Regions from separate parts of the Kosakonia sp. MUSA4 genome, predicted to be linked through region 4. Evidence: predicted binding sites of a transcription regulator. Region 4 holds the regulator's gene; each other region holds the start of a gene.
What was found. Region 4 encodes Fur, which represses iron uptake genes when iron is present. Its sites were predicted from a motif close to ATAATAATGAGAACNACTATCAA; they were not measured.

Region 1 (5,755 bases), 120 kb from region 4:
GGCAGAGGGCAGGCGGCCAGCAGCGCATGTTCCTGCGCGTTAACAATACTTGCGGCCAGTTCATCGCACAGCGCCGGGCTGAACTGCGCTTCAAGATCCACGCCGACAAGGTGCGACGCCACCACGGCAACGGCGCGCTGCCCGCTGTGGCTGATGCTACCCGATACGCCTTGCGGCCAGCAGGGTTCGCCTGCGGTGCCAATGGCCGGAACCGTGCTGAAACCGTGCTCCTGCAACGCGTGCAGCGCGGCGATCCGCCCGGCCAGATGCTCGGTCTGGCGCTTTAACGCGCAGTGCGCAAGCGAGGCGTGATGCGGTAGCCAGAGAAGATCGGCGTGGGTAAACGTCGCGGGAAGAAAATCAATCAGATGAAGCGTGTGACCAGCGAGGGAAACGGTGTGATGAGTGGTGTGCATGGCGTTTCCTCGCCCGGCCCTCTCCCCGCCGGGAAGCGGGGGATCTTCCGTTGGGGAGAAGGCGGGTGCAACTTAGAAGTGGGTGTTCACACTCATATACCAGGTGCGGCCCGACTCGTTATAAGTTTCTGCGCCAGCGCCGTACATCCAGCCGGTGCTGCCGCCGGTGCTCTGGGCGTTACCTGCGCGCCAGTGGCGTTTGTCGAACAGGTTATCGATACCGGCCGTCAGGCTGACGTATTTGGTCACATCCCAGGTGCCGCTCAGGCCAACGATGCTGTAAGGGCTGACTTCGTTGGTGGCGGAACCGGTCACGCGGTTGCCCTGATAGTCATACTTTTTCGGTTCCTGTTTGCCGTACCAGGTAAAGGTCGACTGAACAGAAACATCCTGCACAATCTGCCAGCTCAGGGTGGAGTTTATCGTGTACTCCGGAATGATCGACAAGCGTTCGCCGGTGGTTTTGTTTTTGCTTTGCAGCATGTACGTGAAGTTGTTGCTCCACGTTACCGCATCGCTGACCGGCACGTTCAGGGTGCCTTCTAAACCTTCCACCACCGCTTTCGGCACGTTCTCCCACTGGTAGAGATCGGTTTTGGTACTGCCGACAGAGGTCTGGCTCAGCGGTGAATAACCGGCTTCAATCTTATTGCGGTAATCGTTGCGGAACCACGTCACCCCGGCCAGCCAGCCTTCATGTTTGAATTCCAGACCAATCTCTTTGTTGATGCTGGTTTCCGCTTTCAGATCGTCGTTACCCATCATATAGCAACCTACGCCGGTGCCGCTGGCGTAGCAACCCTGGCCCTTACTGTAGAGGATATAGTTCGGGTTGGTTTGATAGAGACTTGGTGCTTTGTAAGCGCGGGCGATACCCATTTTCAGCGTGAAGTCATCGCCCAGACCCTGCGACAGGTTCAGCGACGGGCTCCAGTTATTGCCGACAATGGTGTGATGATCAAAACGCAGGGCTGGCGTCAGCATGGTGCTGTCGGTCAGCTCCATGTTGTCTTCTGCGAACACTGAGTAGATATCAGCGCTGGAGTAGGGGCTGCGGTTGGTGCTGCTCAGACCGGAAATCGGGCCGCCCTGGAAAGCCTGCTTATTCGACGCCATGTCTTTCATTCGCTGCTGGTTCCACTCGGTTCCCAGCGTCAGCGTCTGGTTGACCAGCAGATCCAGCGGCAGGTTCACTTCGTTATGCAGCATCACGTCCGAGAGATCGATATCGGTGAACTTATTGGTGTTGAATAACCCTTCCAGACCGCCCGCCAGACCTTCGCCGAGACGCGAGTTGCGCGTGCGTTCGTACTGAAGCCAGTTATTGGTGGTCACACCGTTATCCCAGCCGCCATTCCAGGTGACAGAGTAGTTCTGGCGATAAAGACGGTTAGTCTCTTTGCCGTAGTTCTCTTTCACGTAGTTATTGGTGCTGCTGTCGTTGTTGGTGTTCTGCGTATCGCCCGCGTAGAGGTTGCCCTGGCGGCTGTAACCGGCTTCAAACTCCAGCGACTGCAACGGCGCGAAATCCCAGCGCACCACGCCGTTGATATCTTTGTTGATCGAACCTTCACGACCGGCAGCCATGGTGTTGGCATAGATCCCGGTACGTTCGGACTGATGATCCTGGTTGATATCCCACGCGTCGGCCTGGGTTTTTGCCAGGTTGCCGTACAGGCGGAAGCTGACATCGCCGCCCAGCGGGCCGCTCAGGCTGAAGTCGGTACGTTTGGTGGAACCTTCGTCTTTATGTTCCGGTGCGTTGAAATAGGTGTTCCACGCGCCGTGCCATTCGTTTGTTTTATCTTTTTTGGTGATGATATTCACCACGCCGCCAGCTGCGCCGTTACCGTAACGCGCCGCTGCCGGGCCGCGAATCACTTCGATGCGCTCGATCATTTCCGGCGGCACCCAGTTGGTGTCGCCACGGCTGTCACGCTCGCCGCGCCAGCCAAGGCGCACGGAGTTGCGGCTGGTAACCGGTTTGCCGTCAATCAGGATCAGGGTGTTTTCCGGGCCCATACCGCGAATATCGATCTGGCGGTTGTTGCCGCGCTGACCGCTGGTGGCGTTACCGGTTAAGTTAACGCCCGGCATGGTACGGATAATTTCAGAAACGTCGCGCGCTGGCGGGTTTTTGCGAATTTCGTCAGCGGTGATGGTGGAGACGCCCGGCGCCTGCAAATTTTGCTGCGCGGCGGTAACCACGATGGTGTCATCATTCGCGGTGGAGCTGGTGGTAGTGCTGTCTGCCGCCATGGCGGGCAAAGCAGCACCGTAGATCCCCAGATTGACCAATAAGGTCAGGGACTTGATTTTGTTATTCATTGTTTTACCTGCTTTTCATCGCCGCTTCCCCGGTTAATCCATTCCCAGGGGGAGAGGAGGCGGCATCATGGAGCCAGCACAAAGCGAGCTGCTCAGCCCTGAGTAGCATCGACAAAGGTGGCCTCTTTTGTGAAAGACGCGCTTCCCACAGCGCGCTAATACGCTATTGCAAATGCAAATTGTTATCAATAATATTATCAACAAATTTAGAAGTGCAAGCAAAAATTTCCACAGCATATTTGGGGTAATAGACGTGACGTCAACAACGGGAAGTGATGCCTGGTGGGAGTCAAAACAGGGGCCGGAATGGGTGCAGGAAGCGGGCGGATACCGCGTTACGTTTTGGTGGCGAGATCCAGCAGGCACGGAAACCACATCTCCCATTCAACGGGTCTGGCTCTATATCACCGGCGTGACCGATCATCATCAAAATGCCCGGCCGCAATCGCTTGAGCGCATTGCCGGTACCGATGTCTGGTACCGCGAGATTCGCCTTGAAGCGTGCTGGCGGGGCAGCTATTGCCTGATGCCTTCGCAAAATCACGACGACTTTTCCCCCGCTGTGTTTGCTGCCACTCCACCGGATCGCGCCGCCCTGCGCGAAGGCTGGCGCAAGCTGCTGGCGCAGGCGATTGCCGATCCGCTTAACCCGCAAAGCTGGCGCGGCGGGCGCGGTCATCCGGTTTCGGCGCTGGAAATGCCCGATGCGCCGCTACAACCGGGCTGGCAGGCATCCGATACCCCTTTCAATGAACCGCAATTACTGCGCTGGCGCAGCCAGCGGCTGAACAATACGCGTCGCGTGTGGATCTACACCACCGGCGAGGAAAACGCCGCCGAACGCCCGCTGGCGGTGCTGCTCGACGGGCAATTCTGGGCGCAGAGTATGCCGGTCTGGCCCGCGCTGGCCGCGCTCACCCATGAGGGGCAACTACCGGCGGCGGTCTATGTATTGATCGATGTGATTGATAACGCGCACCGCACGCACGAACTGCCCTGCAATGCTGATTTCTGGCTGGCGGTGCAGGAAGAGCTGCTGCCGCAGGTGCAGGCGCTGGCGCCGTTCAGCGATTGTGCTGAGCACACGGTGGTGGCCGGGCAGAGTTTTGGCGGTCTCGCTTCACTTTATGCCGCGCTGCACTGGCCGCAGCGTTTTGGCTGCGTACTGAGCCAGTCCGGTTCTTACTGGTGGCCGCATCGCGGTGCAGAGCAGGACGGCATCCTTATCCAACAACTTCAACGCGGTGAACTGCACCCCTCTGGCCTGCGCATTGTGCTGGAAGCGGGCGCGCGCGAACCGCTGATTTTTCGCGCCAATCAGGCGCTTTTTTCCCTGTTACAACGCATACAGCAGCCGGTTTTCTGGCGTCAGGTTGACGGCGGACATGATGCGCTTTGCTGGCGCGGCGGGCTGACTTCCGGGCTGATTACCCTCTGGCAGCCTTTGACCCGCGCCCGCTGACGCGCCCTTCTATGACAGGAGTTTGCTATGGAGTTCACCAACCCCTTCGATAATCCGCAAGGGCGGTTTTATATTCTGCAAAACAGCCAGCAGCAATACAGTTTGTGGCCTGCACAGTGCGCGTTGCCTGATGGCTGGCGCGTGGTGTGCGAACCGCATCCGCAGGATGCCTGCAATATGTGGCTTGCCGCTCACTGGCAGAGCTTAACCCCGGCGCACTACGTGACAGCAAGGAGCGGCCAATGACGCAACGTTTACCGCTGGTCGCCGCCCAGCCTGGGATCTGGATGGCGGAAAAACTCTCGTCGTTGCCCAACGCCTGGAGCGTGGCACACTATGTTGAGCTGAAGGGCGATATTGATGCCGCGCTGCTGGCGCAGACGATTGTTACCGGTATGGCGCAGGCCGATACGCTGCGCATGCGCTTTGAGGAAGATAACGGTGACGTCTGGCAGTGGGTGGATGAATCGCAACAGTTTGTGCTGCCCGCCATCACCGATTTACGCACTTACAGCGATGCGCATGCCGCCGCGCTGAACATTATGCGCGCCGATCTGGCGCAAAACCTGCGCGTCGAGAGCGGCAAACCGCTGGTCTGCCATCAGCTCCTGCGCGTGGGCGAGCAGCGCTGGTACTGGTATCAGCGCTATCACCATTTACTGGTCGATGGTTTCAGTTTCCCGGCCATTACCCGCCAGATCGCCGCAATTTACAGCGCCTGGCGACGCGGCGACGAAACACCGTCATCCCCCTTTACGCCGTTTGCGCAAGTGGCGGAAGAGTATCAGCGTTATCGCGACAGCGATGGCTGGCAGCGCGATGGCGCTTTCTGGGCGAAACAGCGCAGCGAACTGCCGCCGCCGGTTTCACTCTCTTCAATGCCGCTGCCGGGACGCGCGGCGACCACCGATATCCTGCGCCTGAACGTTGCGCTCAATGCTGATGATTTCCGCCGTTTAACCCGCGCGCTGCCGAACAGCCAGCCTGCCGATCTGGGGCTGGCGCTGGTGGCGCTATGGCTCGGTCGCCTGTGCGGGCGGATGGATTACGCCGCCGGATTTATTTTTATGCGCCGCATGGGTTCCGCCGCGCTAACCGCTACCGGACCGGTGCTGAACGTGCTGCCGTTAGGCATTCATATCAATGGCGCGCAAACCCTCGCGGAACTGGCCACGCAACTGGCGGGCAGCCAGAAAGCGATGCGCCGCCATCAGCGTTACGATGCCGAGCAGATTGTCCGCGATGCGGGCCGCGCCGCAGGCGATGAGCCGCTGTTTGGCCCGGTATTCAACGTCAAAATGTTTGACTACCTGCTGGATGTCGATGGCATTCACGGCACCACGCATACGCTGGCGACCGGGCCGGTCAACGATCTGGAGATTGCGCTGTTCCCGGATGACGAGGGCGGCCTTGCCGTTGAAGTGCTGGCGAACCGCAGCCGTTACGATGAAGCCACGCTGCGCGGCCATGTGGCGCGGCTGGGCCAATTACTGGCGCAGTTTGCCGAAAACCCGGCGCTGCGCAGCGGCGATGCCGATCTGCTTGCCCC
Region 2 (5,755 bases), 2.3 Mb from region 4:
GCGGGCGATGATTCGCCGCGGCATGCGCCCTGGCACGCACGAGGGGAATCAATGCATTTATCGCCTCCCGCATCGGAATGCCGCTAAACCACACGTCGCCGACGCGGGCGGCAAACGGCTGGATTTCAATGGTGCGCTCCCGGGCAAATTGCTGGGTAAACCCGGCGGTCAGCGTATCTGTAAAACGCGTGCCAATGCAGATCACCGTATCCGCGCCCTCTATCGCCTCGCGCACCGGCGCCGGGCTGGCCGCGCCGCTGTAGGTACCAACAAAACCGGGTTGCGTCTCATCAAATACCCCTTTCCCCATCAACAGTGTGGCGTGCGGCAGCGGTGAATCTTTCATCCAGCATTGCAACATCTTATGAACGCCAAAACGGCGGGCGAGAAAATCGGCCAGCACCGCCACGCTGGAACCGACTGATAACATCGCCTGCGCATGCTGACGAAAGGCATTCAGGCACGCTTCGTTTACCGGGAACGGGGGAATTGTGAGAGCGTTTACAGGCGGAGTGGCAGGCTTTTTCGCCACATCGGCTGGCAGCATCAGATAGCCAGGACGAGACTGCATCAGCATCACTTCGAGCACACGATCGATCTCATAGCAGGCATTTTGCGCCGTTAAAATGGCGCGAGCGGCGGTGACCGGCTCGCTCATCCGGTAAAAATGGTGGAAATCGCCGTCGCCAAGGGTGTGGTGCAGCAATTCACCCCGTTGCTGTACGCCGCTACAGGGCGCACCAACGATATGCAATAGCGGAACATATTCGGCATAGCTGCCGGCAACGCCGTTGATTGCGCTCAGTTCGCCCACGCCGAAAGTGGTTAATAATGCGCCCGCGCCCCGGCAACGCCCGTAACCATCGGCGGCGTAAGCGGCGTTAAGCTCATTCGCACAACCCACCCACTGCACGGCCGGGTGTTGAATCACATGATCGAGAAATTGCAGGTTATAGTCGCCCGGTACACCAAAAAGGTGGTGGATACCGCAGCCTGCGAGCCTGTCGAGTAAGTAGTCGGCAATTGAATAATCATGCATGACGTTGTTCCCAGAGCGTTGACGTTGATCTGAGTATTAAAGAAGTGTGATGGGAGTCCAGGATGGACGCTATATTCCAGGTGGAAAGTAAGCTTTACGACACAACCCGGTGTACTCTCGTGGAGGCCAATTTTGTGTAAACGTATACACTCACATAACAAAGGCATAAGAGGAGCACGGCATGGCTTATCAGGCAGATCCTGCGCGTTATCAAAACATGGCTTACCGTCGCTGCGGCGACAGCGGATTAAAGCTTCCGGCCATTTCACTTGGGCTGTGGCACAACTTTGGTGATGCCACGCTGCTGGGAAATAGCCGTCAGTTATTGCAGCACGCTTTCAATCTCGGCATTACACACTTCGACCTTGCCAATAACTATGGGCCGCCGCCGGGATCGGCAGAATGCAATTTTGGCCGCATCCTGCATGAGGATTTTCACTCCCTGCGGGACGAACTGATTATCTCCACCAAAGCCGGTTACACCATGTGGGATGGCCCCTATGGCGACTGGGGTTCCCGCAAGTATTTGATTGCCAGCCTCGATCAAAGCCTGCGTCGGATGGGGCTTGAGTATGTGGATATTTTCTACCATCACCGCCCGGACCCGGAAACACCGCTGAAAGAGACGATGCGCGCGCTGGATCATATTGTGCGCCAGGGCAAGGCGCTGTACGTCGGCCTGTCTAACTACCCGGCAGCACAGGCACGAGAAGCAATTGATATTCTTAATGATCTGGGAACGCCTTGCCTGATCCATCAGCCCAAATATTCGATGTTTGAGCGCTGGGTTGAAGAGGGATTGCTGGATGTGCTGCAGGAAAAAGGGGTGGGTAGTATTGCCTTCTCTCCGCTGGCTGGCGGGCAGCTAACCGACCGCTATTTGCAGGGGATCCCGGCGGATTCGCGCGCTGCCAGCGACAGCCGTTTTCTCAACCCGGAGCAGCTCACCACGCAAAAACTGGACATCGTGCGCGCGTTGAATGCGTTGGCGCAACGGCGTGGTCAGAAGCTGTCGCAGATGGCGCTGGCTTGGGTGCTGCGGGATGATAAGGTGACGTCAGTGCTGATAGGCGCCAGCAAAATAAGCCAGCTCGACGATGCGGTTGGTATGCTGGAAAACCGTCACTTCACTGCGGATGAACGTGCCGAGATCGAGGCAATTCTGAGCAGTACAAAATAAATACCGTTTTAGCATAAAGTGCTGTCATTCACGATTTAAGAGTTCCGCCAATAATATGGGGTTTTGCCGCCCCGTAAAATTGTTGTAACAGGCCGTTTCGGCCCGATCGTGAGGAGAAGAGTATGTTCAGGTCACTGATTCTGGCAGCAGTGTTAATGGCTTCAGCGCCGCTGGTCGCTAATGCTGGCGAAATCACCCTGTTGCCGTCGATTAAATTGCAAATTGGCGATCGCGATAATTATGGTAACTACTGGGACGGCGGACGCTGGCGTGACCGGGACTACTGGGGTCGTCACTATGAATGGCGCGGTGACCGCTGGTACAGGCACGATCGCGGTTGGCATCGCGGCTGGGATAAGCACAACGCTTACGAGCGCGGCTATCGTGAAGGCTGGCGCGACCGTGATGATCATCGCGGCCCGGGGCGCGGCCATCACCACTAATTTTCGTGCCGGATAGCGCCCCGCTAATCGGCATTCAACATTCTGCCCGCAGCGCTAAACGCCTGCGGGCATTTTCATTATAAATCCGCAAGTGTTCCGACCAGCAGCCAGACATTTAAGCTCACCACCAGCACCACAATTAACCAGCCTGTACGTTTCACCAGCGCGCTATTTACCAGCCCGCCCATCAATTTACGGTCGCTGGTAAAGACCAGTAACGGCACCAGCGCCAGTGCAATGCCAAAGCTCAACAGCACCTGGCTCATCACCAGGATGCGGGTCGGATCCAGCCCCAGCCAGATCACGATAAACGACGGCATCATCGTAATGCTGCGGCGCACCCACAGCGGAATGTGGAAGCGGACAAATCCCTGCATCACCACCTGTCCCGCCAGCGTCCCCACTACGGTGGAGGAGAGACCGGCCGCCACCAGACTCAACCCAAAAATGGTTGCCGCAGCATGGCTTAAAAGCGGTTCCAGCGTCAGATAAGCCTGATCGAGATCGGCCACGCCGGTATGTCCGTTAAAATGAAACGCCGCCGCTGCCGTCGCCATCATCGCCAGGTTAACAAAACCGGCAATGGTCATGGCAATGCCTACATCCCACTTTGTCGCAGAGTAGCGCTCGTGCTGCGTGCCCTGGTGCAGGTGCTGCGTCAGCGACGAGTGCAGGTAAATCACGTGTGGCATGATGGTTGCGCCCAGCACACCAGCGGCAAGGAACACGGCGTCAGTTCCCGGCAAGCTGGGGATGATAATGCCCTGCGCCAGTTGCGCCAGCTTCGGCTGCGAAAAGGCCAGCTCAACAATGTATGCCGCCGCCACAAACAACAACAGCCCGCCAATGACTTTCTCGAGCGGTTTTTGCCCGCGGCGTTGCAGCATCAAAATAAGGAACGTCGCAATACCGGTGAGGACTGCGCCTTGCAGCAGTGAAACGCCAAGGATCAATTTGAAGCCGATCGCGGCGCCAATAAATTCAGCCAGATCGGTTGCCATGGCGATGATTTCCGCCTGAACCCAGTAAAACCACACCAGCGGACGCGGATAGTGATCGCGGATCTGCTCAGCGAGATTTTTTCCGGTAGCGATACCGAGTTTGGCAGACAGTAGCTGGATCAACATCGCCATGATATTGGCCCACACGACAACCCACAGCAACTGGTAGCCAAAGCTGGCGCCTGCCTGGATGTTGGTGGCGAAATTCCCCGGATCGATGTAGCCAATCGCGGCAATAAACGCAGGCCCCATTAACGCCAGCTTTAACTTGCGCGCTGCACGCCCACTGCTATTCTCAACGCGACTATTGTTCATTTATTGCCCCTAAATATAGCCTTTGCTATGTTTCATGTTAGCAAAATGAGAATGATTATCAAGTTCATTTAAAATGGATTTACCTGATTTCTCTGATAGCCAGAAACGATAGAAGGGCCGGATCTCAAGGATGGTGACGGCGATAGCAGGAACCATCGTCGAATTATGTTAAGAGTGTAGCATTTGAACGCAACTTTTCACTCCTTTACTTAACATAACAGAAATGTATGTTTGATCACTATTTTTGAGTCTGGTCACAGGACATCAATATAGTGTGTGTTTGATCTCGTTTTCTTTCCGCTTGTTACATAGAATGTGCACGAAATTTCTACCCGTCTCATATTTGGAGCAAATATGTCCCGCGTTCTGCACTTTGTCCTGGCGCTTGCTGTTGTGGCGCTGCTTGCCCTGCTCTTCAGCAGCGATCGCAAGAAGATCCGCATTCGTTTTGTTATTCAACTGCTGGTGATTGAAGTTTTACTGGCCTGGTTCTTCCTGAACTCTGATATTGGCCTTGGCTTCGTGAAAGGCTTCTCCGAAATGTTTGAAAAACTGCTCGGTTTTGCCAACGAAGGCACTAACTTCGTCTTCGGTAAAATGAATGACGAAGGCCTGGCGTTCTTCTTCCTGAAAGTGCTGTGCCCGATCGTCTTTATTTCTGCATTGATCGGTATTCTGCAACACATTCGTGTGCTGCCAATTATTATTCGCGCCATCGGGACGGTGCTTTCCAAAGTTAACGGCATGGGCAAACTGGAGTCCTTTAACGCCGTCAGCTCCCTGATTCTGGGTCAGTCCGAAAACTTTATCGCCTATAAAGACATCCTCGGCAAAATGTCACGCAACCGCATGTACACCATGGCCGCGACAGCAATGTCAACGGTTTCCATGTCCATCGTCGGCGCGTACATGACCATGCTCCAGCCGAAATATGTGGTGGCGGCGCTGGTACTGAACATGTTCAGCACCTTTATTGTTCTGTCGCTGATCAACCCGTACCGTGTTGAAGAGAGCGAAGAAAACCTGCAGATGGCAAAACTGCACGAAGGTCAGAGCTTCTTCGAAATGCTGGGTGAATACATTCTGGCGGGCTTTAAAGTGGCGATTATCGTGGCGGCAATGTTGATCGGCTTTATCGCGCTGATCTCCGGCCTGAACGCGCTGTTTGCTGCTATTTTCGGCATCTCCTTCCAGGGCATTCTCGGTTATATCTTCTATCCGATCGCCTGGGTTCTGGGTGTGCCGGCGCACGAAGCATTGCAGGTCGCCAGCATCATGGCAACCAAACTGGTGTCTAACGAATTCGTGGCAATGATGGATCTGCAAAAAATCGCAGCGAACCTCTCCCCGCGCTCTGAAGGCATCCTGTCGGTGTTCCTCGTTTCCTTCGCCAACTTCTCCTCTATCGGCATTATCGCAGGCGCGATCAAAGGCCTGAATGAAGAGCAAGGCAACGTCGTTTCCCGCTTTGGTCTGAAGCTGGTGTACGGCTCGACGCTGGTCAGCGTGCTTTCTGCCGCCATCGCCGCGCTGGTTATCTGATAGCGACGCAAGAGACAAAAAAACCGGGGAATTCCCCGGTTTTTTATTCGCCAGCAGTCAACGGCTGCGGCTTGCCAAATAAATACCCTTGCAGATAATCCACTCCCGCCTCCAGCAGCAGTTCGCGTTGCTCGTCGTTTTCCACATACTCCGCCACAACGGTAAGAGACTTTGCTTTCGCCAGTTCGCAAATCGCTTTCACAATCATCACATCCTGCTGATCCTGGAGAATATC
Region 3 (5,755 bases), 1.7 Mb from region 4:
CAGCATGCGTATTTTGCAGGGTGTCGGCGGCGCATTGATGGTGCCGGTTGGGCGCCTCGCCGTACTGCGCACCACGCCAAAACATCAGCTTATAACCGCCATCGCCACGCTAACCTGGCCCGCGCTGGTCGCGCCGATCATCGGCCCGCCGCTGGGGGGATTTATTACGCATTACGCTGACTGGCGCTGGATCTTCTTTATTAATGTGCCGCTGGGGATTGTGGCGATTTTGCTGGCACTGCGCATCATTCCCAATATTCGTGAAGAGGAGCGACGCCCGTTCGATTTGCCGGGATTTATCGCTACGTCGGTGGCGATGGTCAGCCTGGTATATGCCATGGAGGATTTAGGCGCTGAGCAGCCGCAGGGCGTGCTGACCAGCGGATTGCTGATACTGGGCGGTTTAACGCTGGCCTTTACCTTGCGTCATTTCCGGCGAGCGCAATGGCCGATGATCCGGCTGGATGCGATGCAGGTGCCGACATTTCGCGTGACGATGTACGGCGGCTCGCTGTTTCGCGCATCAATAAGCGCCGTCCCATTTCTGCTGCCGCTACTGTTCCAGGTCGGTTTTGGTATGGATCCGTTCCACGCCGGGCTGCTGGTGCTGGCGGTATTTGCCGGTAACCTGACGATCAAACCCGCCACGACACCGCTGATTCGCTGGCTGGGCTTTAAAAAATTGCTGCTGATTAACGGCGCGCTGAATGTGCTGGCGCTGCTGGCCTGCGCGTTTCTTACCCCGGCAACGCCTGTCTGGCTCACCTTTGTGGTGCTGTTCCTGGGCGGTGTCTTCCGCTCGGTACAGTTTACCGGCATCAGCACCCTCGCCTTTGCCGATGTTCCGTCACCACAAATGAGTTATGCCAATACGCTGTTCAGTACCGCCACGCAACTGGCTGTCGGCCTGGGTATCACGCTTGGTGCAATTGGTATTCGTATTGGTGAACATGTCAGTGAGTGGCTGCATATCACCGGCGTTGAAGGGAGCAGTTTCCGGCTGGCGTTTGTATTTATCGCGCTGATTTGCCTGGTTGGCATGTTTGATACGTTGCGCCTGACCAGAGATGCCGGAAGCGCCGTATCACAGAAGAAAAAAGCGTAAAGGGACCGCCGCAGCCAGGCCAGCTGCAGCGGGTTTTTATCAGGCCAGTAGTTCGCGAACGAACGCTTCAATCTCTTTGTTCTGGCAGTGTTCAAAGAAGCACTGCTGGAAGCGCTCGCCAGAGACGGCCGTTTTCACCAGTTCACGGTCAATGGCGCGCAGGGAATCGAGGTAATTGTCTTTAACCACCGCGGCTTTCACCTGGTTCAGGATCCCGGCATTACGCACCTGCGGCTCTTTACGCTCCGGCGGATAACCTTCCCCTTTACGACCAGTAAAAGCTTTCTCAAAAATAAAGCGCACGTTCAGTTCCGCGCCCCAGCCAAAACCTTTCGCAAACGGCAGCGATAACGCATTACCGTTGTTGATCTGGGCAAACAGGAACGCATCCGCGGGATCAATACAGTAGCCGCACACTACACCCGGATGAATGTTCAGCGACATCAGCGCACCCTGCCCGGTACCGCAGCCGGTGACGACAAAATCCACAGCTTTCGCGTTCAGCAGAATACTCGCCATAATGCCCAGGTGGATGTAGGTCAGATGATGGTCATTCTCGTCGCTCATGCCGACGTTAAACACCGGGAAATCTTTTTCATCGGCAACGGCTTTCAGCTCTTTCAGAATGATGGCATTTTTAGCCGCCTGACTGTTTTCCATCATCAGTGCAATTTTCATTTTTGATCTCCTGTGAACATGCTTCAGATAGCAAAGGTTGGTTAAACCATACTACCTGCCAAACATACTTTCAAATTTAATGAAAAATGGTTTTAAAAATCAAAAGCGGGTTCACAGTTTTGCATCAATCCCCCGTCGTTTCGCCGTCGCGATTAGTAGCGCCAGTTCCACGGGTTATTCTGCCGATTGTCCTCCGATCCGCACGTTAAGATGAGAACATGCCAAAATGAATCAGAGTGATTTCATGAAGAAAATTTTTATTGCCGCTTCGCTGCTGCTTGCTGGTTGCACTCTCACCAAAGAAGCGGAAGTCAGCAGTGTGGATACCACCAGTGGGCTGGTGCGTCTGAGCTATAACCAGTCGATGATGCAAACCGCGAATTACGATCAATACACCGCACAAGGAACGGCTAACAAGCAGTGCCAACAGATGGGTTACGCTACGGCAGTACCTTTCGGCCAACCGATCGAAACGTGTAGCCTGATCAGCGGTTCGGTTTGCATGAATACAAAAGTCACTATTCAATATCAGTGCCGCGGCATGGCCTTTTCCCATACCACGGGCAGTTGGTAATTTCCGGGCCAGCAATCATGCTGGCCTGCACATTTATTAATAATCAAAACAATTCTCATTTATTTAATTAACCACTGCAATGCGTGTTATTCTCATTCACTTCGTTAATAAATCATTTTTCATTTAACCTTTTGCAAATAATTAAATAACAAATTATAGTGGCCGCTCTACTATTCTATTTTTATATTTTCCGGAGCCGCGCCATGTTAAAAGCAGAGATGATTGAAAAACTAAATGAACAAATGAATCTGGAACTGTTTTCTTCCCTGCTTTATCAGCAGATGAGCGCATGGTGCAGCTACCACAGCTTTGAAGGTGCCGCGGCTTTCCTGCGCCGCCACGCGCAGGAAGAGATGACGCATATGCAACGTCTGTTTGACTACCTTACGGATACCGGCAGCCTGCCGCGCATCAATACTATCGAATCGCCGGTTGCCGATTATGCCTCGCTGGATGTGCTGTTTCGCGCCACTTACGAACATGAACAACTGATCACGCAGAAAATTAATGAACTGGCGCACGTTGCTATGACCACTCAGGATTATCCAACCTTTAATTTCCTGCAATGGTATGTTGCCGAACAGCACGAAGAAGAGAAATTGTTTAAATCGGTTATCGATAAATTAACGCTGGCGGGTAAAAGCGGCGAAGGTTTGTATTTCATCGATAAAGAACTGGCGACGCTGGATACGCAGAATTAATTACGCAGGCGGTAAATAATACTTTTTACCGCCGTTTTTATTAATGTTTGCAGATTTTACTTTCGTGAGTGGAAAAACCCTCTTCAGCCGGAATGAATTTTCCGCGCGACGCTAAAAATGTCACCAGTTCTGCCGCCGTCATTCCCTCAGCCGAGCAAGTATGAAAACGCGCCGTTTCCCCGAAGCGGGCGGTAATGGCCGCCGCGAGGCTCTCTGTGGTGTAATGTTCGCCTGATGCAATCATCATATTCAGTACTTCGTGGCCATGTATTGATGCCATAAATCCTCCTCGCAAAAGATGCATCATAAACACAACATTGCCTGTAGATGTTGCGTTAAGACAGGTTTACATGCATCTGGTGCAGCGCCAGCCCAGCCTATTTACCGCCTGCCAGAAGTAGCGATAGTTTCCGTTTCCAACGCGATGCTGTGATCGAAGAAGAGATCGGTTAACCACTCAATGTTTTCGATAATCCACTCATCTTCCTTTAACTCCTGGGAAAATATTTCGTCATCGGGATTCGCTTGTGTCGATGACTCAAATTATCGTAAAGATATCCTTACACACTATGTAACGGTCGTTTGACGAAACTACTGAATTATCTTAATCTGCGCCGCAGTTTGGGCTAGTAGTGTGTTTTATTGCAGAGGAAAGCGTGAAGAATCGAACACTTGGCAGTGTTTTTATCGTCGCCGGCACCACGATCGGCGCAGGGATGTTGGCAATGCCGCTGGCAGCAGCTGGCGTCGGGTTTGCCACCACTTTCGTGTTACTTATCGCGCTGTGGGCAGTGATGTGTTACACCGCCCTGCTCTTGCTGGAGGTTTATCAGTATGTTCCCGCCGATACCGGTCTTGGGTCGCTGGCGAGACGTTATCTTGGCCGCTATGGGCAGTGGATAACAGGTTTCAGTATGATGTTTTTAATGTACGCGCTGACCGCAGCGTACATCAGCGGCGCCGGAGAGTTGCTGGCGTCCAGCATCAGCCAGTGGTTTAACGTTGCGCTTTCGCCAGTCGCCGGTGTGCTGCTGTTCACGCTTGTTGCCGGTGGTGTCGTTTGTGCCGGTACTTCGCTTGTCGATCTGTTTAACCGCTTTCTTTTCAGCGCCAAGCTCCTCTTCCTTGTGGTGATGCTGGCACTGTTAATGCCGCACGTTCACCAGGCGAATTTGCTGACCATGCCGCTGGAAAAAGGACTGGCACTGTCGGCAATTCCGGTGATCTTCACCTCGTTTGGTTTTCACGGTAGCGTACCAAGCATCGTCAGTTATATGGGCGGTGATATCCGCAAATTGCGTAAGATCTTTATCACCGGCAGCGCCATTCCGCTGGTGGCCTATATTTTCTGGCAGCTCGCAACGCTTGGCAGTATTGATTCGTCAACATTTATGGGGCTGCTGGCAAGCCAGGCAGGATTAAACGGCTTGCTGCAAGCATTGCGCGAAGTGGTGGCCTCGCCGCATGTGGAACTGGCAGTGCACCTGTTTGCCGATCTGGCCTTGGCAACCTCTTTTCTCGGTGTGTCGCTGGGATTATTTGATTATCTCGCGGATCTTTTTCAGCGGCGTAACAATGCTGTCGGACGCCTGCAAAGTGGAATGATTACGTTCCTGCCGCCGCTGGCCTTTGCACTGTTTTATCCGCGCGGATTTGTGATGGCGCTGGGCTATGCCGGTGTCGCACTTTCCGTGCTGGCACTTCTGTTACCGTCAATGCTGGCCTGGCAAAGCCGGAAGCATAATTCGCAACACAGTTACCGTGTTCCCGGCGGGAAACCCATGCTGTGCCTGATTTTCGCCTGTGGCATTGCAGTTATCGTCATCCAGTTTTTAATCGTCACCGGTTTGCTACCCGAAGTGGGATAAGCCTAAAAAAACCGCGCGAAATCACTCGCGCGGCTTTTTGTGCGGAGCGGATGATACCAAAACAGCCAGCAGACTTTATTTCAGAAGCTCTGACGCAATTACGCTTTGAATATTTTCGCAGGCGATGTAATCGCTTCGCTTGAGTACGATATATTATAAAGCCTGAAAAACAGGCACAAAAAAACCACCTTTCGGTGGTTTCACGACACTGCTTATCATTGATTTTATTCTTGTTTTCCCATGGTACCCGGAGCGGGACTTGAACCCGCACAGCGCGAACGCCGAGGGATTTTAAATCCCTTGTGTCTACCGATTCCACCATCCGGGCTCGGGAAGAAATTGGAGGCGCGTTCCGGAGTCGAACCGGACTAGACGGATTTGCAATCCGCTACATAACCGCTTTGCTAACGCGCCGTGAATCTCTATGCTTTTCAGCCAGCACCCGCTGTTTTAGCCGATACTTTAATTTGGAGCGGGAAACGAGACTCGAACTCGCGACCCCGACCTTGGCAAGGTCGTGCTCTACCAACTGAGCTATTCCCGCATTATCAAGTTTTGTTCTAATCACTTGATTTTTCTATCTTCTGGCGAGTTACGCTGCCTTCCGATGCGTTGCATTCTACTTACCTGACGCACTGAGTCAACGATATTTTTCAAAACCCGGATCGTTTGCTGAAAATTACGACGATACGATCAAGGTTCAAGCAGATCGCCGCGTGCTGCGTTCAGATATTGCAGCATTGACCATAATGTCAGCCCGGCAGCAACGAAGAACAACGCAATGCCTGCATATTCAACCCAGATATTTGGACGCCACAGCAACCCTACC
Region 4 (5,755 bases):
CATCCAACGGGCGCCTCGATATCTGGTGGGATAACCGCTCTGACTTTAATGCCAACGGTGAAAAGGCTCTCTTCTTCGGTGCGATGTATGACCTGAAGAACTGGAACCTGCCAGGCTTTACGGTCGGCGCATCTTACGCCTATGCGTGGGACGCGAAGCCGGCTGATATGGCAACACCGGATGCGTATTACGATCCAAACTACCGCCTGAAAGAGTCCGCTTACAGCCTGGATGCCATTTATACCGTTCAGGATGGTCGCGCCAAAGGCACGATGTTCAAGCTGCACTTTACCCAATATGACAACCATTCTGACATCCCGAGCTACGGCGGCGGCTACGGCAACATCTTCCAGGATGAGCGCGACGTGAAATTCATGGTTATCGCACCGTTCACCATCTTCTGATGCGTTTGCCGGGTTATGCCCGGCTGAAATACAAGGAATAAGTAATGAAAACAGTACGTTTAAGCATCTTGGCCAGCGCAATTTTCGGCGTGTTAAGCAGCCCCGCGCTGGCAAACCAGAGCACCGTCGACGCCATCAGCCAGTTTCATCTTAACTACGCGGTGAAGGATAACTTTGCCGCACAGAACGGCATTGATTGTGCGAAGCTTGGTGCCGACTGGGCTTCCTGCAATAAAGCGGTGATCACGCTGACCAACAATGGTGAGGCTGTAACCGACAAGGATTGGACGATTTACTTCCACAGCATCCGTCCGATACTGGAGGTGGCAAATGACCAGTTCAAGGTCACCCATATCATGGGCGATCTGCACAAGCTGGAGCCAACGGACAAATTTACCGGCTTCCCGGCAAAGCAGGCGGTGGAAATTCCGGTTGTTAACGAGTACTGGCAGTTGTTTGTTACCGATGTGCTGCCTCGTTGGTACGTGACGGCCGAAGGTGCGACGGCAAAAGTGATTGCCAATACCGATACCGAAGATCTGTTCCAGTTTGTTACGCCGCTCGACGGCCAGTGGAAACGTACGCCGGATGATAAAAACATCCTGATGACCGCTGAAGCGCGCTTTGAGAAAAATAGCGACGTCAAAGCGCTAAACCTCTCCACGTTGCGCGGCCAGATTGTCCCCACGCCGCAGAAGGTAAAAATCTCCGGTCAGGATGTGGATCTGAGCAAAGGCGTGACGCTCGATCTCTCTGTGCTAGGCGCAGATGCGCAGGAAGCGGTGAAGTCGCGCTTCGCGCTGCTGGGCGTTAAGGAGGGCAGTTATCCCATCCGCACAGAGATCGCAGTGAAGGCTTTTGCGGGTGATGAAGCCATATCTGGTGCCTATAAGTTGCACATTGGGGCAAATGAAGCGGTAATCACTGGCTTTGATCAGGCTGGCGTGTTCTACGGCCTGCAATCTTTGCTGTCGCTGATCCCTGCCAGTGGCGAGCCGAAAATCGCACAGCTTGAAGCGAAAGACGCACCGCGCTTTGATTATCGCGGGATTCAGCTTGATGTGGGACGTAATTTCCACAGCAAAGATGCCGTACTGCGCCTGCTGGATCAAATGTCAGCTTATAAGCTGAACAAATTCCACTTTCACCTTACCGATGACGAAGGCTGGCGCATTGAGATCCCCGGTCTGCCTGAGCTGACCGACATCGGCAGCAAACGTTGCCACGATCTGAGCGAGAAAACCTGCCTGCTGCCGCAGCTGGGTTCCGGCCCGGACAGTAACAACAATGGCAGCGGCCACTTCAGCCGTGCCGATTACATCGACATACTGAAGTACGCGAAAGCGCGACAGATTGAAGTGATCCCGGAAATTGATATGCCGGCACACGCCCGTGCCGCAGTGATCTCAATGGAAGCGCGCTATGAGCGCCTGATGAAAGAGGGTAAAGAGAAAGAGGCGAACCAGTACCGTTTACTGGATCCGACGGACACCTCCAATACCACCGGGGTACAGTTCTATAATCGCACTGGTTATCTGAACCCGTGCCTCGATTCGTCACGCAATTTCGTTGATAAGGTGATGGGTGAAATCCAGCAAATGCACAAAGAAGCGGGTGTGTCGCTGAATACCTGGCATTTTGGCGGTGACGAAGCGAAAAACATCTATCTGGGAACGGGTTATACCGACCAGAAAAAACCGGAAGCGGGCAAAGGCATCATCGATCAGAGCAAGCAGGACAAACCATGGGCTAAATCTCAGGTCTGCCAGTCTATGGTCAAAGAGGGTAAGGTTGCAGATGTTGAGCATCTTTCCAGCTACTTTGGTATTGAGGTCAGCAAGCTGGTGAAAGCGCACGGTATCGGCACCATGCAGGCGTGGCAGGATGGCCTGAAAGATGCTAAAAATGCCGCCGAGTTTGCCACCGATCACGTCAATGTTAACTTCTGGGATACGCTCTACTGGGGCGGTTTCGATTCGGTAAATGACTGGGCAAACAAAGGGTTCCGCGTCATTGTCTCGAACCCGGACTATGTTTACCTCGACTTCCCGAACGAAGTCCATCCGGCGGAAAGCGGCTACTACTGGGGCACGCGCTTTAGCGATGAGCGCAAGATCTTCAGCTTTGCGCCGGACAACATGCCGCAAAATGCTGAAACCTCACTGGATCGCGACGGCAATCCATTCAACGCGAAATCGGACAAACTATGGCCTGGAGCCTATGGTCTTTCTGCTCAGTTGTGGAGTGAAGTGGTACGTACCGACAACCAGATGGAGTACATGATTTATCCACGCATGATTGCGGTCGCAGAGCGTGCCTGGCACCGCGCCGGTTGGGAACAGGATTATCAGGCCGGTCGCGAGTACAAAGGCGGTGAAACTCATCTGGTCGATGTAAAAGCGCTGGATAAAGACTGGACCCGCTTTGCAAATCTGTTAGGCCATCGTGAACTGGCAAAACTGGACAAAGCAGGCATTAACTACCGCCTGCCTGTACCGGGCGCGCGCGTGGTCGGCGGCAAGCTGGAAGCCAATACCAGCTTCCCGGGAATGGTCGTGGAATATTCTACGGACGGCGGTAAAAACTGGCTGCGCTACGATGATAAAGCGCGTCCGCAGGTGAGCGGGGAAGTGCAGATCCGCACCGCCAGCCCGGACGGCAAACGTTTCAGCCGTGTGGATAGCGTGAAAGCGTAATTATTGCTGAAGTAACCTGCCCGGCAGCGCAAACCTGCCGGGCATTTTTGTTTTTGAAGGGCAAAAAAAAAGCCAACCTGAAGGCTGGCTTGAGTATGAAAAGGGATTATTTCGCATCGTGCGCGTGTTCATCTTCGCGGCAGTCACCCTCGGCGCAGTGGCCGTACAGGTAAAGACTGTGGTTCGTCAGGCGAATGCCGTGTTTGGCGGCGATTTCACGCTGACGCGCTTCGATGGAATCATCACTGAATTCGATCACTTTGCCGCAGTCGAGGCAAATCAGGTGATCGTGGTGATGCTGCTGAGTCAGTTCAAAAACGGATTTCCCGCCTTCGAAGTTATGACGGGTCACAATGCCGGCGTCATCAAACTGGTTCAGTACACGATATACTGTCGCCAGCCCGATCTCTTCGCCCATGTCGATCAGTCGTTTATATAAATCTTCCGCACTGACATGATGGTTATCCGGTTCCTGAAGCACTTCCAGGATTTTTAACCGAGGAAGCGTGACTTTCAGGCCAGCCTTCTTTAATGCGGTATTGTTGTCAGTCATGCGGAATCTGTCCTGTTGCTATACGATTCACTTCCTCAATGGAAGTTAGAAGGAATGCACCTGGGATAATGCGTCTCATTATAGAACTGCCATGGCTAAATGAAAACTGCAAGTCCTCAAGTAAAGTAAGCTTTTAAAACGTGGTGTCACCAGCAACTCCTGTGCTTCATAACACCACTTTAGCAGGGCTTATTGTACAGCGATGGAGAAAAAAGTTAAAAATTTGTAGCAATTATTTCCATTGCTTTTACCTATTAATACCACGTAACCCACAGATTACGCCGTAAAATCAGGCGTTGATGATGTCATCAAGATGTAACTCTTCGCGAACTTGCTTAACCCATTTTTGTACACGTTCTGCGGTCATTTCTGGCTGACGATCTTCGTCAATCGCCAGACCAACGAAATGGCCATCATCCACCAGCCCTTTAGAGGCTTCGAAATGGTAGCCTGCAGTCGGCCAATGGCCCACGATAGTCGCGCCGCGCGGCTCAATAATATCGCGGATCGTACCCAGCGCATCACAGAAATATTCTGCATAGTCTTCCTGATCGCCGCAGCCAAACAGCGCAACTAACTTACCATTAAAATCAATGTCTTCCAGCGTCGGGAAGAAATCATCCCAGTCGCACTGCGCTTCGCCATAATACCAGGTCGGAATGCCGAGCAGCAGAATGTCATATCCTTCGATATCTTCTTTGCTGCTCTTGGCAATGTCATGTACGTCGGCAACGTCCTTACCAAGCTGACTCTGAATCATTTTCGCAATATTTTCGGTGTTGCCGGTGTCGCTGCCGAAGAAAATACCTGTAATTGCCATGAGTAAAATAACCTCTTGAAACCTAATGAATATGATGGTGGCGCTTTGCCCACAGATAAGGGCAATCATAGCAGAACAGAGAAGCGCGCGAAAACAGCTATCGCCGCGGAGTGCACTGTATGACACATGAAAACGTGAAAATAAGAGAGGTGATTCGGAGTAATTACTTTCCGCGCAATGCGCTCAGCTGTGCCAGCAGCATCTCTTCGATAAGTTCGCTGCGGCTCATGTCACGCGCATCGGCAAGTTCGTTTAACGCATCAACGGCTTCCACGTTCAGTTTTAGCTCGACGCGTTTAAGCCCACGAACTTTATCGCGTTTTAATTGATTGCGTTTGTTGATGCGTAACTGTTCATCACGCGAGAGCGGATTCGTCTTCGGCCGTCCCGGGCGACGCTCATTCGCGAACAGATCCAGGGTTGTACGGTCCGTTTGTTCTTTAGCCATGTTTAAGCATACTACGGGAAAGACAAGCAATCGGGCTGCCGCCCGGGCTGAATAGCGCGCCATCATACATCAGCATAACGGGCGCGCCAACGGGCGGACGCGTTCTGGCGACTGGTCGCCGCCTTTTTAATCAGTTTGACTTTTCAGCGAGATAACGATTAATTGCCCGCATCACCGCTTCAGGTTTTTCCGCATGCACCCAGTGACCGGCACCAGCAATCACATGCGCGCGCGCCTGCGGGAACTGTTCAAGCAAAGCGCTCCGGTACTGCTCCGTAACGTAAGGGGAGTTGCCGCCGCAGACAAACAGTGCCGGATGAGGCCATGCGGGAATGGTTTCCCAGCCGACAATATGCGGATATTGCACCCACAACACCGGCACATTGAAACGCCATACACCGTCAACAAACGACTTCAGCAGAAACTGGATCACGCCTTCTTCTTTTACATGCTCGCGCATTAGCGAAGCCGCTTGCTGGCGCGTAGTGACCTGCGCGTCAGTGACCGCATTGATCGCGGCAAATATCTCGTCATGACGGCGAACGTGGTAATCGACCGGTGCAATATCAATCGCCACCAGCTTTTCTACGCGTTCCGGTGCCAGCGCCGACAGCGCCATCACGGCTTTGCCGCCCATTGAGTGACCAATAAAGATAGCTTTGTCGATGTGATGGTCATCCAGCGTATCCAGCAGATCCTGCGCCATTGCCGGGTAGTTCATCTCGTCGGAACGGGGAGAAAGACCGTGGTTGCGCATATCAACCTGCACCACGTCGTACTCCTGCACCAGTTCGCGGGCCAGTACGCCGAGGTTATCAAGGCTACCAAACAGTC

Region 1: a site for Fur is predicted at 2,917-2,939, ahead of fes (enterochelin esterase). Genes of this name have one in related genera too.
Region 2: a site for Fur is predicted at 4,018-4,040, ahead of C0557_RS17580 (Nramp family divalent metal transporter). Genes of this name have one in related genera too.
Region 3: a site for Fur is predicted at 2,394-2,416, ahead of ftnA (non-heme ferritin). Genes of this name have one in related genera too.

What each region holds. Positions count from the first base shown of each region.
Region 1 covers NZ_CP025697.1:1,317,341-1,323,095, forward strand. The annotation lists gene entD (enterobactin synthase subunit EntD) at 1-416, opposite strand, end outside; gene C0557_RS06260 (TonB-dependent siderophore receptor) at 489-2,744, opposite strand; gene fes (enterochelin esterase) at 2,998-4,206, shown strand; gene C0557_RS06270 (MbtH family NRPS accessory protein) at 4,234-4,452, shown strand; gene entF (enterobactin non-ribosomal peptide synthetase EntF) at 4,449-5,755, shown strand, end outside.
Region 2 covers NZ_CP025697.1:3,733,675-3,739,429, forward strand. The annotation lists gene C0557_RS17565 (alpha-keto acid decarboxylase family protein) at 1-1,039, opposite strand, end outside; gene mgrA (L-glyceraldehyde 3-phosphate reductase) at 1,221-2,219, shown strand; gene ypeC (DUF2502 domain-containing protein YpeC) at 2,342-2,662, shown strand; gene C0557_RS17580 (Nramp family divalent metal transporter) at 2,740-3,978, opposite strand; gene C0557_RS17585 (NupC/NupG family nucleoside CNT transporter) at 4,333-5,520, shown strand; gene C0557_RS17590 (EAL domain-containing protein) at 5,564-5,755, opposite strand, start outside.
Region 3 covers NZ_CP025697.1:3,137,688-3,143,442, forward strand. The annotation lists gene C0557_RS14880 (MFS transporter) at 1-1,105, shown strand, start outside; gene C0557_RS14885 (RpiB/LacA/LacB family sugar-phosphate isomerase) at 1,145-1,783, opposite strand; gene yecR (YecR family lipoprotein) at 2,028-2,357, shown strand; gene ftnA (non-heme ferritin) at 2,561-3,058, shown strand; gene C0557_RS14900 (YecH family metal-binding protein) at 3,099-3,338, opposite strand; gene tyrP (tyrosine transporter TyrP) at 3,715-4,926, shown strand; tRNA gene C0557_RS14910 (tRNA-Leu) at 5,168-5,254, opposite strand; tRNA gene C0557_RS14915 (tRNA-Cys) at 5,267-5,340, opposite strand; tRNA gene C0557_RS14920 (tRNA-Gly) at 5,395-5,470, opposite strand; gene pgsA (CDP-diacylglycerol--glycerol-3-phosphate 3-phosphatidyltransferase) at 5,620-5,755, opposite strand, start outside.
Region 4 covers NZ_CP025697.1:1,440,568-1,446,322, forward strand. The annotation lists gene chiP (chitoporin) at 1-404, shown strand, start outside; gene C0557_RS06870 (beta-N-acetylhexosaminidase) at 449-3,100, shown strand; gene fur (ferric iron uptake transcriptional regulator) at 3,207-3,653, opposite strand; gene fldA (flavodoxin FldA) at 3,943-4,473, opposite strand; gene ybfE (LexA regulated protein) at 4,637-4,921, opposite strand; gene ybfF (esterase) at 5,052-5,755, opposite strand, start outside.